Regions from separate parts of the Lentilitoribacter sp. EG35 genome, predicted to be linked through region 3. Evidence: predicted binding sites of a transcription regulator. Region 3 holds the regulator's gene; each other region holds the start of a gene.

Region 1 (3,623 bases), on a different contig from region 3:
GATCACGACCTAATAGATAAAACTTTCGCGTAGCGTCATATATGTGTCTTTGTTTGCTATAAATATGATTCATCAATGATTGATGTTGCGAGCTACTTGCAAGCATTCTAGTTGTCCTTGAGTTTATAGATGTGGAAACCACCATAAATCGCCGAGCGGTCTTGTTTGTTTAGTTTTGTAGAAGTTTCGCCCAGATATTCCCAGTGAGATAAAATGCTATCATCTACGCGTCCCGGCAAAATAGTTGGAATGCCTGCAGTCCTGAATATTACACGTGCACCCGGTGCGGCAGTTCGTGTGATCTGTCCCCAGAGCTCGTTGAGTTGTTCATTTGTCATCCAGTCTTGTGCGTCTAGTAGAACATACCCGTGTTTTGTATTCGCGGCGGTGTTTGATAGAAAACGTGTAAATGTTTCATTTCTTACATCCACTCGATCTGTTAGTTCACGCAATTTCGAAAGGTTATTTATTTGAAGGTAAGGCGGTAGCGGGCCTACCCCATCTTGATTATAACTTCTGGAAAAGGCCTGCCACGCAAAGTAATTTTCTTTGAGCGGAAAATTACACATGAGGGATCGTGTACGTTCTTTCAATGCTCCCAAAATGTCGCCACCTGCGGCATTTGCTAGTTCCTCATATTGCTGTGGGGGGATGCCCAAGCCGAACAGACTTACGCGATTTTTCGCAATGAACTTTATAAGACGGCTGTTAAAGATCGGTTCTACATTGGATTTGAAGAAACGCTTCTGCTCATCAAGTGTTCTACATTGTATAAAGTCTGTCAGGTCTACTCCGTGTAACCTGGCAACTAGGTGAGCTGCGCGTATGAATTTTCCAAGAAGTCCGTATTGATAAAACCCATTCTTGAACATATCGATTTTGCGACCTGTTAAGCCTAGTCGACTACTCCAATATGCATTAGACTGTGCATCTAGATGTGGCCTGAAGAAGAATTCATAATTTGTAACATTCGAGCTTAAATTGCCACGTACGAAGAAATCATGAAACGTGCGGTAATCTGGAGAGTGCTTGGCTGCAACCAGTTTAAGTTTATTAAGAGCAATGTGTGCGGGCGATAAATCGACAGCTGTGATTGATGCCGGTGACATTGTTAAATACGACATGATATTACATCCACCAGAGGCAATGCACACCAAATTATGATGAGGTTTGATGTCCAGCGCTTGCATATCAACTTCCGGGTCTTCCCATATCTGGGGGTAAACTAGCTTCGTGAAGGCATTTGCAAATAGGCGTTCCTGAAGCCCGGTTTTTGAAAGCGCGCGGTTTTGCGACACTGCGTTTTGTAACTGACGTTTAACGCCGATTGTTTTGCTCATAATGTGTCCAATCCCACTTATATTGCTCTAGCCTGCCCAGATCACACGGTTTTAGTCTGCCGCCCGCCCGCTACTAATTGCATTTTCTTGCTTGATCGTGCTTCTGTGCGCAAGCGCGTTACTTTTGACCATTCAATCAACTCAAATGTACCGTCCAAGTGCTCGATAACCGCAGTGCAACTTTCTACCCAGTCGCCTGTGTTTATGTATTTAATACCATTGACGTCATGCATTGCAGGATGGTGAATATGTCCGCAGATGATGCCGTTAACATCGGCCTTCTCAGCCTCGGAGCTAAGCACGGCTTCGTAATCACCGATGAAGTTTACGGCGCTTTTGACTTTATGTTTTGCCCAACGTGACAGAGACCAATATTGGCCACCCCAGAGACGTTTAATTCGATTTACCAAAGTATTAATCTTTAAGATTGTCTCGTAGGCCCAATCACCCAGATAGGCTAACCATTTTGCATTTATGACAACCATATCAAATTGATCGCCATGAATGATGAGAAATTTTTCTCCGCTTAACGCAGTATAAATGTCTTTTTCTTTGACATCGATACCGCCAAAATGTGTTCCCAGATAGTTTCTCATAACTTCATCATGATTACCCGGAACATAAATTATTTTACTTCCCTTGCGACCTTTGCGCAGGATTTTTTGAACCACATCATTATGTGATTGCGGCCAATACCAGCCTTTACGTAGGCGCCATCCATCGAATATGTCGCCGACGAGATAGATATATTCAGCGTCATATTCACGTAAAAAATCGAGAAGCATTTCTGCCTGACAGCCACGGGTTCCCAAATGAATATCTGAGAGAAAAAGTGCCCGATATTGAAAGCTATCTGTCATGAGTTGCACCCTAAGAAATAGATGCCTTCTTTTATACCCACACCAATGACATTGCTGTGACAGCTTGGAGAAAGTCTAATGACAGGGCTAGTCAAATAGTTAATCATTTGTAAATTGCAGCGCTGATCGTATCGAATACGGTTAATGAAAGAGAAAGGTCCATATATTATTATCAAATCGAGTAAGTGTTGCGTTTGAGTTGAGTTGATTGCTAAAAATGGCAAAAAAACAAGATAGTAAATTGCCTGAAGATGGTGAAAACAAGCCTAAGAAAAAAGGTTTGTTCAATTTTTTACGCCGTAATTCCAAATCTAAATCAGATGTCGCTGACCACAATAATGCATCTGTAGATAAAGGCTCCACGAGCAAAAAACAGTCATCCAAAAAAGCGTCAACCGCAAAGAACAAAAGTACCAAAAGTGCTAAAAAACAAGCGCCTAAAAAACGTGGCCAGCCAAAGAAACAAGAGCTTGACGCTGAAATTGTTAGCGCCGAAGCGACTGAAAATAATGTATCCCCTCAGAAAAAACGAAGTCTTTTTGGTTTTCTGAAGCGCAACAAGAAATCAAATTCTGAAGGTGTTGATGTTACTGCCAAGGACGGTGATGAGAAGAAACCCTCCCCAAAAGGCACAAAGAAGCCTGTAGATAGTCAGGCCAAAACCACAAAAAAAACAACGGGAAAAACATCCAAGAAAACCGCTACAAAAACTCCTGTAAAAAAACTCGGGCGTCCGAAGAAGGTGATTGAAGAACCAAAGATTGCTGCGTCAGAAGTAGCTGATGAAACAGTTGATAAACTTAAGAAGAAATGGTTTCGAGGTCTTTTAAAGCGCAACAAGAAAAACAATAATGATGCAGAACACAGTGAACTTGTAGCCTTAAGCGACGAAAACTCTACAGATATCTCAGTTCCTCCGGTTGGCGGGGATGTTCTTCAGATGGAGCTTGATCCTGAAATCGTTGAGGATGTTTCTGAAAAAAAATCGGGCTTCTTCACGAAGAAGATAATCATTATTATTATAGCTCTGTGTGGCGTATCTGGCGCAACAGGTGCAGCTGCCATCGTTTTTGCAGGGCCGCTACTTGGTGATGATCCACTAAAAGGTTTAGCCTGCAAAGTAGCTCATAAGGCAGACTTTGTGTTGATGAAAGAAAAGCGTGTTACAGCGTTTATCCGATCGGATTTTCTTCCGCCACGACAGCGAATTGAGATGCTGATGAGTTACACAAAATTTCTGGAGAGTGAGTATGTAGGTGCCAACCTGATCACAGTTTCGATGATAGATACTCAAGGTCCGTCCAATCGTGCGGATTTTAGGGGGGATAATATCGGTGCGCAGGTTGTTTACGCGCCTGACCCGCTTTTAAGTATGGCGACAAACTCTCAATGGGAAGTGCGCTATGTAAATGTCGAGGAGACC
Region 2 (3,623 bases), on a different contig from region 3:
GAGACCTTTTTCAGCGTCAACCGCATCAAATCCCGCAAATTTTTCACCCGGGAACACCAAGTGGCTGTGACCCGTCATAAGGGCATCAATACCATCGACTTGTGCCAATGGCACAGACGCATTTTCCATGCCGTCTGCATGTTGGGCAGATCCGATGCCGGAATGTGATAGTGCTATGATGATATCTGCGCCCTTTTCTTTCATCTCGGGCACATAGGCTTTGGCCGCTTCAATGATATCGCGTGCTTTAACATTGCCTTCAAGATGTTGGCGATCCCAATTCATAACTTGAGGTGGTACAAAGCCGATAAGGCCGATTTTAATTGCATGTTCCTGTCCGCTGCCATCTTTGACCATCTTGTCCAAGATTGTGTACGGCTTGAGCAGTGTTTTATCTTCACGCGGATTTGCCCCCATTTCTTTGGCGATATTTGCCGACACGACAGGGAAATCTGCTCCTGCGAGCGATTTCATCAAGAAATCCAAACCATAATTGAATTCATGATTGCCAAGCGTCGAGGCTTCATAGCCAAGCGCATTCATGGCTGTGATGATTGGGTGCATGTCGCCTTCCTTCATGCCGCGTTCATAGGCGATGTAATCGCCCATCGGGTTGCCTTGCAAAAAGTCGCCGTTATCGACAAGCAATGAATTGCTAGATTCTGCCCGGATGTCATTAATCAACGCAGCGGTACGCGCCAGACCAACAGTATCTGATGGCCGATCACCATAATAATCATAGGGAAATACATGCACATGCAAGTCGGTTGTTTCCATGATGCGCAAGTGGGCCTGGTTAGCGTTTGCCTGTGCTGAAAACGGGTGAAGAGCAACAAGTGCGGTGGCAGATGCACCTGCGAGAAAATTGCGACGATTGAGATGTGTTTGTTTGATCATATTTCAGCTCCTGGAATCAAAATTTAGGCTCGAGACATATCGAGATAGTTAAGCTGCACAGTAAAGTTACCATGTGACGCTTGAGTGATACTATTGCAAAAACACGCCAAGAGTCGATCTTATAATAAGACTCGAAATTATACTTGGCTATCTTCGCAATATAGAGAATTTCTTGATTTTTGGAGTTGCTCCTTACCTCACTTCCGCTGTTTGTTTTGCTTTTTTAGTAATGTCTTCATCTCAAATTCTGATATTTCAGTTGATTGAATGTGAATTGAATTCTCTTTGTAAAAGTCAGTTTTAATAAACTTTTCAACAAGTTGCTGAGGTAGGGAAAAGAGTGTTAATGTTTCGCTATCTGGATTTTTGAACGGAACAACATGGCTTGCAACGGCGTTAATCATTCCCGCGGCAACCGTCTCATTGGTGTCGGGATCGATGAGAATGAATGAACCAGTTATGCGATTTTGGCGGTATGTGTCAAAAATTGCAACTGCTTCAAATTTAAGTTGAATATCGGCAATCGTATTGACGGACAGATTGTCATTTTCTTCCCATTCACCTGTTTCCAAATTGAGGCTTGTTTTTGGATCGATGAAAACATGTTGGCGGCGACTGCCTGTTTTTAGCCAGTAGCGCTTTTGAGTCTGTAGACCTTTATTGCTAAGAACAATGAGATGCGCATCGAAAGTGTCCGAGACATGTGGTTTAGCGTCATGTGATGTGATCATATCTCCGCGAGAGATATCTATCTGACGGTCCAATTCTAGTGTTATTGCATCGCCAGAAACGCCTGCGTTTCGTACAAGATCAAACGTAATTATCTTTTTCACATTTGCCGTCTCGCCACTTGGCAGGATCGTAACGCTATCTCCGGGTTTAATAGCTCCACCGGCTACTGTTCCTTGATATCCACGAAAACTCTCATCTGGACGGCAGACTCGTTGAACCGGGAGGCGAAACCCTACAGAGCTTGCGGCAGGTTTTGTTGCCAGTTCAAGTGTTTCAAGAAGTGTTGGCCCATTGTACCAAGGCATTTTATGTTGTGCTTGCGAGGCGACATTTTCACCATTTATGGCAGAAACGGGAATCGTCGTAATAGACTGGAAATTAAACTCCTTGGCAAAGTTCGTAAACTGAGTGACGGCAGAGTTGAAGGAACTTTCCTGATAATCAACAAGGTCGATTTTGTTTGCGACCAACACAATTTGGCGAATACCCATAAGTGAAACGATTGTTGCATGGCGTCGAGTTTGCTCAAGAATGCCAGCACGAGCATCAACGAGCAACACAGCTAGGTCTGCATTTGATGCACCTGTTGCCATGTTTCTTGTATATTGTTTATGTCCGGGTGTATCGGCCACAATGAAGGATCTTTTTTGTGTCGAGAAGTATCTGTAGGCAACATCAATGGTTATGCCTTGTTCACGTTCTGCCTGTAAACCATCTAGCAGATTGGCGAAGTCAGGTAAGTCCAGTTGATCGTTACCACTGTTTTTGGAAGTGGCTTCAATTTGGTCGTCGAAAACAGTTTTTGTGTCCCATAAAAGGCGTCCGATAAGGGTTGATTTACCATCATCCACGCTGCCACAGGTAATAAAACGCAAAGGAGTTGTGTCACGTGTGATTTCAGAAGCCGCAACAGTTTCAGTTTTTTGAATTGGCATTGGGTTTAGATTATTCATTAGAAATACCCCTCTCGTTTTTTCATTTCCATTGAGCTCGATTTATCTTTGTCGATGGCCCTGCCTTGACGTTCAGAAACAGTTGCGGATGCAATCTCATCAATAATTTCATCAAGATTGTTTGCTGTCGATCGGATTGCGCCGGTCAGCGGAAAGCAACCCAATGTTCTAAACCGAAGGCTTGTTTGCTGGACAAGTTCATCAGGAAGCAGTTCCAGTCGATCATCTTGTGCTAAAACCATCATGCCATTTCGTTCTACAAATGGACGGTCCTTGGCAAAATATAGCGGAACGATTGGTATGTTTTCGGCTTTGATGTAGCTCCAGATATCAGCTTCTGTCCAATTGGATAATGGGAATGCACGAATGCTTTCGCCTTTGAAAATGTCGCCATTATATATAGACCAGAGTTCCGCTCTTTGATTGCGCGGATCCCATTGATGGTTGGACGTTCTAAATGAGTAAATGCGTTCTTTTGCTCTGGATGTTTCTTCATCTCGCCTTGCACCGCCAAACGCAGCATCATAGCCACCTTGGTCTAAAGCGGTGCGCAGTGCTTCGGTTTTCATAATGTCTGTGTAGCGTGGATTGTTAAATGGCGTGATATTCTCCGCCGAACCACGAGGGTTTGTATAAGTGATTAAGTTAAGGTCGTATTTGGCGACAACTTGATCTCTAAACTTGATCATCTCTGTAAATTTCCACCCAGTATCAATATGCAGCAGTGGAAATGGAATTTTGTCTGGAAAAAATGCTTTTCGAGCTAGGTGCAGCAGAACAGAGGAGTCTTTGCCCACGGAATAGAGCATGACAGGATTTTCAAACTCCGCAATCACTTCGCGGAAGATATAAATTGCTTCATTTTCAAGAGCTTTTAGGTGTGGATCGAGCGGGAGTTTTTGTTTGTTTTCGGACATTTGTTTTCAAACTTTTTGATTGGGAGAGGTTTTACGTAACTATTTGGAAGCATGTAGGCCGCATTCGCGGGCATTGTTTTGCTCCCACCACCAGCGGCCGGCGCGGGAATGTTCGTCGGGCTTG
Region 3 (3,623 bases):
CCTGACACAAGTGTCTCATGAAACTCCCATTCGCATTTACACCAGATATCAAATAAGTCTCGGTCATTCTGTGCATCGCTAAACTTGCCTTCAACATGCGCAAGCTTATGGTGAGCAGCTGTTAATTTCGCCTCCCATTCAAGGCCACCTTTGGCGATGGAAAGACTGGCACCCTCACACTCGATCATAATGCGAATTTCAATCGCTTCATTGCACATTTGTTCCGATGCTTGCGGGACCCTAAATCCCTTATGCTCTTCAAAATCTATAAGTTTGTCGCATGAAAGTCTAAATAGCACTTCCCGAACGGTACTCGCTGCACATCCATATGCCAGACGAAGCTCTTCAGGTTTCAATTTAGAACCTGGAACATAGTGTGCAAAAATCAAACGCTGCCGAATATCCCAATAGATATCAGACGAACTTGCAACCTTATCAATAATGAGAGCTGTCACTAAATTTCCATTTCATTTGACTAACGCCAGTGTGGTTCACGAGTATCGTTAAACCAAGTTGCATATTTTCACGATTAATTCTAGTATTTTCGTGAAAATAGAGTATTTTCAATAAAACACGTTCCAGAACCACATTTTATAGAAGGAAGTCAACATGGCAGACCAAACAATAGGATTTATCGGCTTAGGCCTTATGGGTGCAGCTATGGTTGATCGTCTTCTTTCTAAAAATCATAAAGTTATCGTGTTGGGCAACAAGTCCCGCAAAGGCATAGAAGCAGCTTTAGCCAAGGGCGCAACAGAAGCAAATTCTGCAAAGGAACTTGCCTCTGCCAGCGATATAGTCATGCTATGTATGGGTACATCTGATCATGTTGAGTCTCGCATGTTAGGTGACAACGGCGTGATTGCAGGCTTAAAGCCAAACACCGTCGTCGTTGACTTCGGCACATCGCTGCCCAGTTCCACCAAGATGCTTGGCGAAAAGGTAGCGGCCGTCGGCTCTCAATATCTGGATGGCCCGCTTGGCCGTACCCCTTCTCATGCTATGGAAGGGAAATTAAATATTATGGCCGCCGGCGATAAAACCGCTTATGATAGAATTGAACCAATATTAAATGATCTGGGTGAAAATGTTTTTCACCTTGGTGAACTTGGAACAGGTCACACAATCAAACTCTTCAATAACTTCCTTGCCATGACAACAGCGTCCGCTATGTCAGAAATCTTCGCGATGGCTGCAAAATCCGGCGTTGACCCTCAAAAAGTTTATGACGTCATGTCGGCTGGGCCTCTTCATTCCATGATGATGGATTTTATCAAAGCATATGCGATAGATGGCAATCCTGAAAATCTAGCGTTCAGCATCAAAAACGGTTCAAAAGATATTGGTTACTACGGTCAGATGGCAGAAGATCTGGGTGTGGACAGCATCATGTCAAAGGCAGCCAAAAATGCGATGAGCGCAGCTATCGAAGATGGTTATGCAGATAATCTTGTTCCCGAAATGGTCACGTTCTTTAAACAGAAATATAGCGTGACTGATAGTTAAGGGTATTTACACTTAACTTAATCATCCTGATCAAGAGAATAACCAAAACCCCTGATCGTGCGTACTGGATCAGATTTTCCATTTTGTTTAAGCGCTTTACGCAAGCGTCCGACATGAACGTCCACTGTGCGCAAATCGATATCGCTGTTTATACCCCAAACACGGTCCAACAGTTGCTCACGACTCCAAACACGACCAGGCTTTTCTAGTAGGAACACCAATAATCGAAACTCGGTCGGCCCCAATTTAACGGTGTCATCACCATAATTGACACGATGGCGTTCCAAATCGACATTAATTTCCTTGTATGAAAGTACTTGTGTTGATGTGCTCGGACGACTACGCCGTAACAACGCGCGAACCCGTGCCATTAGCTCAGATACGGAGTATGGTTTTACCATGTAGTCATCAGCGCCTGTGTCTAGACCGCGGATGCGATCAGATTCTTCACCGCGCGCAGTCAACATAATCACAGGCGTATCAGATGTGTCTTTTCGTCGTTTCAACTGTCTGCAAACTTCAATACCCGAAACATTAGGAAGCATCCAATCAAGCACGATGAGATCAGGACTAGATTCTTCAGCCGCCAACAGGCCTTCATCGCCATCCATTGCGCGAACAACAGAAAAACCTTCTTTTTCAATATTATAAGCCAAAAGCTCCATTTGCGCTGGCTCATCTTCGACAACCAAAATTTTGGCAGTACCGAAATCAGACATGACTTTTCCTATCTAGATTAACCGTCTAACTCGACTGTAATTGACGATGTCACATCACTCTTGGGGCGATCGTCATCCGGCAATTCACCGCTAACCATATAATGAACTTGTTCAGCGATGTTCGTCGTATGATCACCCATTCGTTCAAAGTTCTTGGCAATAAACAATAAGTGCATGCAAGATGTAATATTACGCGGATTTTCCATCATGTAGGTCAATAATTCACGGAAGAGCGTATTGTGCATGAGGTCAACTTCCTCATCTTTAGCACGCCATAGATTTGCCATCTCAATATCCCGAGACACGTATGCATCGACCACGCCGCGAACCATTTCCTGTACAATTGCGCTCATACGCGAGATTGTTTCTGACGACGATCCTAATGAGATAACTTCATTGACCACCGAAGCGCGTTTGGCAACATTCTTTGCATAGTCACCAATACGTTCAAGATTGCTGACCATTTTCAACGCCACAACAACGGCACGCAGGTCCTGAGCCATTGGCTGCCGCTGCACTAGCACTCTGATCGCCATATCGCTAATCTCAATCTCAAGAGCATCAACCCTTTTATCAGAAGCGCGAATACTTGAAACAAGCTCAATGTCGTGTTTTAGAAGACACGTTACGCAATCGTTGACCTGTGCTTCAACCAATCCCGCCATTTCAAGCACGAGGCTCTCAATCGCCTTTAAATCTGCGTCAAACGATGTGACAATATGTGGATCATTCACCATAATTTTCTCCACTAACCAATACGGCCAGTAATATAATTTTCTGTACGTTCATCTTTAGGGTTTGTGAATATCTGGTCTGTATCACCATGTTCAACGAGGTTACCCAAATGAAAGAATGCGGTTTTCTGTGATACTCGAGCTGCTTGCTGCATTGAATGAGTCACAATAATAATTGTAAAGCGCTCACTCAACTCGTCAATGAGCTCTTCAACTATGGCTGTTGCAATGGGATCAAGCGCAGAACACGGCTCGTCCATTAAAAGTACTTTAGGTTCAATCGCTATCGTTCGTGCAATACATAGCCGTTGCTGCTGACCACCTGAAAGACCGTTGCCAGGCTGGTCTAAACGGTCACTGACCTCATTCCACAAACCCGCACGTTTCAAACTTGTTTCAACGATATGATCAAGCTCATCTTTGGATTGCGATGTTCCATGGATACGGGGACCATAGGCAACATTATCATAAATAGATTTGGGAAACGGGTTGGGTTTTTGAAACACCATTCCAACGTGAGCACGCAAGGCAACAACATCAACATCTTTGGCATAGATATCATGATTTTCAATCAGAATTTCACCTTCGACCCGCGCAATGTCAACAAGATCATTCATACGGTTGATACAGCGCAAAAATGTGGATTTACCGCAACCGGACGGGC
Region 4 (3,623 bases), on a different contig from region 3:
ATAGTTGACGCCCAAATCTTTGAGTTTTTGCATCGAAGGCTTGAAGGTTGCAGCATTATTTGCGTTGAAATCTTTGCGTTTGTAACTCGCATCTAGGTAGACAGCTTGTTTGCCAAATTCCGGTTCGTTTTTGATCCAGTATAAAACATCATCAAGGTTAAATGATTGTGCCCATACGTCAGAAGCGGGGATGCCAGCTGTTTTATATTCATCAATCATCTTCTGGGCGTAATCAGCCTGCGTAAAACCATTAAACGGCATTTCTACAGCTGGCGATTTGAGTTCTGGTGTAAACTTAACATCTAATGATTTGAACAACTCAATCGATTGAGCATGCGTCATTAGGGTGCCGGTCTCTGCGGCATAAAGATCAGTGCGCCAATCTGCCGTTCCACCCAGATACGCTGCAACATCTTTAGCTGAGCGATCTGCCGCATCCATCTTGCCTTTGAGTGTTTTAAACTCAGCTAATGTGATATCAGACGTTCTGCATTCTGCTGATGCTTTTTTATCGCCATTTGCTGGCATGAAACCAGATGTACATTGTGGCGCGAGATCTGATGCAAGAATATTGGTCGTTGTATGAAGATCGTTTTGCGCATGCCGGCACACAAGTTCCTTATCCTTGGTAAAGGTGACGTCACATTCAACAATGCCTGCGCCCATGCGTGCCGCAGCTTTATAGGATTCTTTGGTATGTTCGGGAAATTGCATTGCAGCGCCGCGATGCCCGATTGAGAAGTCAGATTTCTTGAAATCCATCTTGGAACATGAAAGCAGCTTCTCTTTAAGTTCGCTCTGTTTCATCTGATCAATCAGATAAAAGGGTCTTGGCCCTAATTCAATATCTGCGGCAAATGCTGTTGACGTAATAATTGCGCAAGCGAGTGTTGCTGTCGTTGTTTTCAGTTTGATCATTGAAAATCACCCAGGTTTTAAAATTTCTATAGAATGATAGAACCCACATGTGACACTAAGTCAAAGTTTATGAGACTGTTTTATGAAATTCTGAGTTTGCTTCATTTTTGAAGATAAGTTCGATATTATTTCCCGAAAACCATGTGCGTCCATATTCAATGATTTGTCCATTCGTATCGCAGTTTAATGCCAGAGATCGGAGCAGCGGAGCACCAGATTTCAAGTTTAGATGAATGGCTGTTGTTGCGTTGCAAAGGACAGCGGTAAGTCTCGTCTCAATTCGAAAATAGTCGTTAATACCGCACACCGACATTGCGCTTGTTACAGATCCGGTTTCAACCAATTTGTTTAACAGATTTGGGAGTTTTTTTGCCGGATATGCAGATATAAAGTGCGCTGCAGGTTGATCATCAATAAATGCAATTCCCTCGTGGATATGTACCAGGTCGGTCGTACTGATTTTTAATGCTTGAGCTTCTTCTTTTGTTGCAGGCCGTGTTTCAACATGAAGTGTTTCCTTTTTTGCTTTATGTCCCTCACCATCAATTGATTGATGAAACCTCACACGTTTTCCGATTTCATATTTGGCTGGAGCAGTGGATACGAAAACACCAGATCCTTGTTTTGAGAAAACTATCCCATCTTCGTTCAAACTGGAAAGTGCGTGGCGAATTGTATGTCGATTAACATTAAATCTTTCGACAAAGGCTGCTTCTGTTGGCAGCTTTTCACCTGGTTTGTGAATTCCATCTGTAATTTCTGTTTGAATAATTTCAGCAATGGTTTTCCAAACGGGTTTAGATTTTCGGTTATTTGTGCCGCTTCTCGACATGTCACATAACTTTCATAAAATTGGCATGGATATTTCATATATTTCATGCAATATTTGTCTAGTTGTATAGTAATATGGACAATTGGAGAATTTGTCTAGATGAAATATTTAGCAGATAGAAAAAATTGGATGAGCTTGCTAGCCAAAGCCCCGTCTTCAACATTGGCAGCTGCATTTTCGAATGTGATTGAAGAACTTGGTCTTACGCCGGATTTTAAATGGCTCCGCAAACCTGAGATTGGCGGTGTAATGGTGCAAGGTCGTGCAGGTGGAAAAGGCGATGCATTTAATCTTGGTGAAATGACAGTCACCAGATGTTCATTGAAGCTTGAAAATGGTGTCGTTGGTCATGCTTACGTGCAAGGGCGAGATAAAGTGAAGGCAGAGCAGGCCGCACTTATTGATGCATATATGCAAAGTGATAAAGCCACCGTTTTTGCCGATATCGTTTTGAAGCCAATTCTAGATGAGCTTTCCGGTATTGGTGCAAAACGTAATCAGCGAGCCTCAAAAACCAAAGTTGATTTTTTCACCCTTGTTCGGGGGGAAGATCAATGAGTACAAATTCACTTGAAGGCGGCTTTGTTGATGCGCCTGTAGAATCAGCACAGGCATTCCGCAAAATTATGAACGTGATGGCGAGGCCTGGCCTGATTGAAGATCTCGCAGTCGCAGCGCCTCCTCAGCCGTTGTCGCCAGCCATGGGCACGTTGCTTTTGACATTGTGTGATGGGCAAACATCAATTTTTCTAGCGGGTGAATATGATAGTGCTGCAGTGCGAGAATGGATTACATTTCACTGCAATGCTCAATTTGCCGATGCTGCAACTTGTATGTTTGCGATCGGGAACTGGAGCTCTTTGTTACCCATAGATCAATATTCGATTGGGACTTCGCAATATCCAGATAGGTCAGCAACATTGATTGTCGAGATGGATGAACTTACTTCCCATGGTCAGGAATTATCTGGCCCAGGTATCGAGACCGTAAAGCATCTTTCCTTACCGGATACGGACGCTTTCCAGAAAAATGCATTACTTTTCCCGCTTGGTTTGGACTTCTATTTTACATGTGGTGCGAAAATTGCAGCTTTACCCCGTACGGCAAAAGTCATCGGCATAGAGGAGGTGGCATAATGTATGTTGCAGTAAAAGGTGGTGAACGTGCCATTGATGCCGCCCATGAATGGTTGGCAGACGAGCGTCGTGGAGATCGATCAGTTCCTGCTTTGTCACTTGCGCAGATCATTGAGCAGCTAGCTTTGTCCGTAGCGCGCGTTATGGCGGAGGGATCGCTTTATGATCAGGAATTAGCCGCACTCGCGATCAAGCAATCTCGTGGTGATTTGATCGAAGCCATTTTTCTGATGAGGGCATATCGCACGACATTGCCAAGATTTGGTTATTCCAAACCAATAGAGACGGGCCAAATGAGTTGCATACGGCGCATATCCGCAACATTCAAGGACGCCCCTGGCGGACAGATTTTGGGCCCGACATTTGATTACACGCACCGGCTTCTTGATTTTAAGTTGGCGGCTGAAGGTGATGACATAATTTCGAAAGAAGAGGCTGATGCACTTAGTGTTTGTTATGAGAACAATGATGCGGCAAACGGGAATGAAGCAAACAGGAATCACGAAAATGACATTCCGCATATTACGGAGTTTCTCAACAAAGATGGCCTCATTCAAACGGAAGTAGAAAGTAACGCAACACCGGGAGATTTAACTCGTGAACCGCTTGAACTTCCAACGTCACGCCCTTTACGATTGCAGGCTCTTACTCGAGGGGATGAAGGTTTTGTCTTAGGCTTGGCTTATTCCACGCAACGCGGATATGCGCGAAATCATGCGTTTGTCGGTGAATTGCGT

Evidence for each region. Region 3 encodes PhoB, which activates phosphate uptake and scavenging genes when phosphate is short. Its sites were predicted from a motif close to TGTCATNNANCTGTCAT; they were not measured.
Region 1: AB2J24_RS09380 (UDP-2,3-diacylglucosamine diphosphatase) is a predicted target of PhoB. The motif match lies at 2,268-2,284, and genes of this name have one in related genera.
Region 2: AB2J24_RS18055 (bifunctional 2',3'-cyclic-nucleotide 2'-phosphodiesterase/3'-nucleotidase) is a predicted target of PhoB. The motif match lies at 971-987, and genes of this name have one in related genera.
Region 4: phnF (phosphonate metabolism transcriptional regulator PhnF) is a predicted target of PhoB. The motif match lies at 1,761-1,777, and genes of this name have one in related genera.

Annotation. Positions count from the first base shown of each region.
Region 1 covers NZ_JBFNGQ010000004.1:165,547-169,169, forward strand. Annotated here, with positions in the region: gene AB2J24_RS09370 (class I SAM-dependent methyltransferase) at 1-106, opposite strand, end outside; gene AB2J24_RS09375 (DUF3419 family protein) at 108-1,340, opposite strand; gene AB2J24_RS09380 (UDP-2,3-diacylglucosamine diphosphatase) at 1,382-2,200, opposite strand; gene AB2J24_RS09385 (hypothetical protein) at 2,418-3,623, shown strand, end outside.
Region 2 covers NZ_JBFNGQ010000013.1:49,944-53,566, forward strand. Annotated here, with positions in the region: gene AB2J24_RS18055 (bifunctional 2',3'-cyclic-nucleotide 2'-phosphodiesterase/3'-nucleotidase) at 1-897, opposite strand, end outside; gene cysN (sulfate adenylyltransferase subunit CysN) at 1,095-2,582, opposite strand; gene cysD (sulfate adenylyltransferase subunit CysD) at 2,582-3,499, opposite strand; gene AB2J24_RS18070 (phosphoadenylyl-sulfate reductase) at 3,539-3,623, opposite strand, start outside.
Region 3 covers NZ_JBFNGQ010000001.1:215,610-219,232, reverse strand. Annotated here, with positions in the region: gene AB2J24_RS00985 (GntR family transcriptional regulator) at 1-455, opposite strand, end outside; gene AB2J24_RS00980 (NAD(P)-dependent oxidoreductase) at 610-1,506, shown strand; gene phoB (phosphate regulon transcriptional regulator PhoB) at 1,524-2,225, opposite strand; gene phoU (phosphate signaling complex protein PhoU) at 2,243-2,962, opposite strand; gene pstB (phosphate ABC transporter ATP-binding protein PstB) at 2,974-3,623, opposite strand, start outside.
Region 4 covers NZ_JBFNGQ010000010.1:6,984-10,606, forward strand. Annotated here, with positions in the region: gene AB2J24_RS15775 (glycerophosphodiester phosphodiesterase family protein) at 1-918, opposite strand, end outside; gene phnF (phosphonate metabolism transcriptional regulator PhnF) at 986-1,750, opposite strand; gene phnG (phosphonate C-P lyase system protein PhnG) at 1,880-2,308, shown strand; gene phnH (phosphonate C-P lyase system protein PhnH) at 2,305-2,886, shown strand; gene AB2J24_RS15795 (carbon-phosphorus lyase complex subunit PhnI) at 2,886-3,623, shown strand, end outside.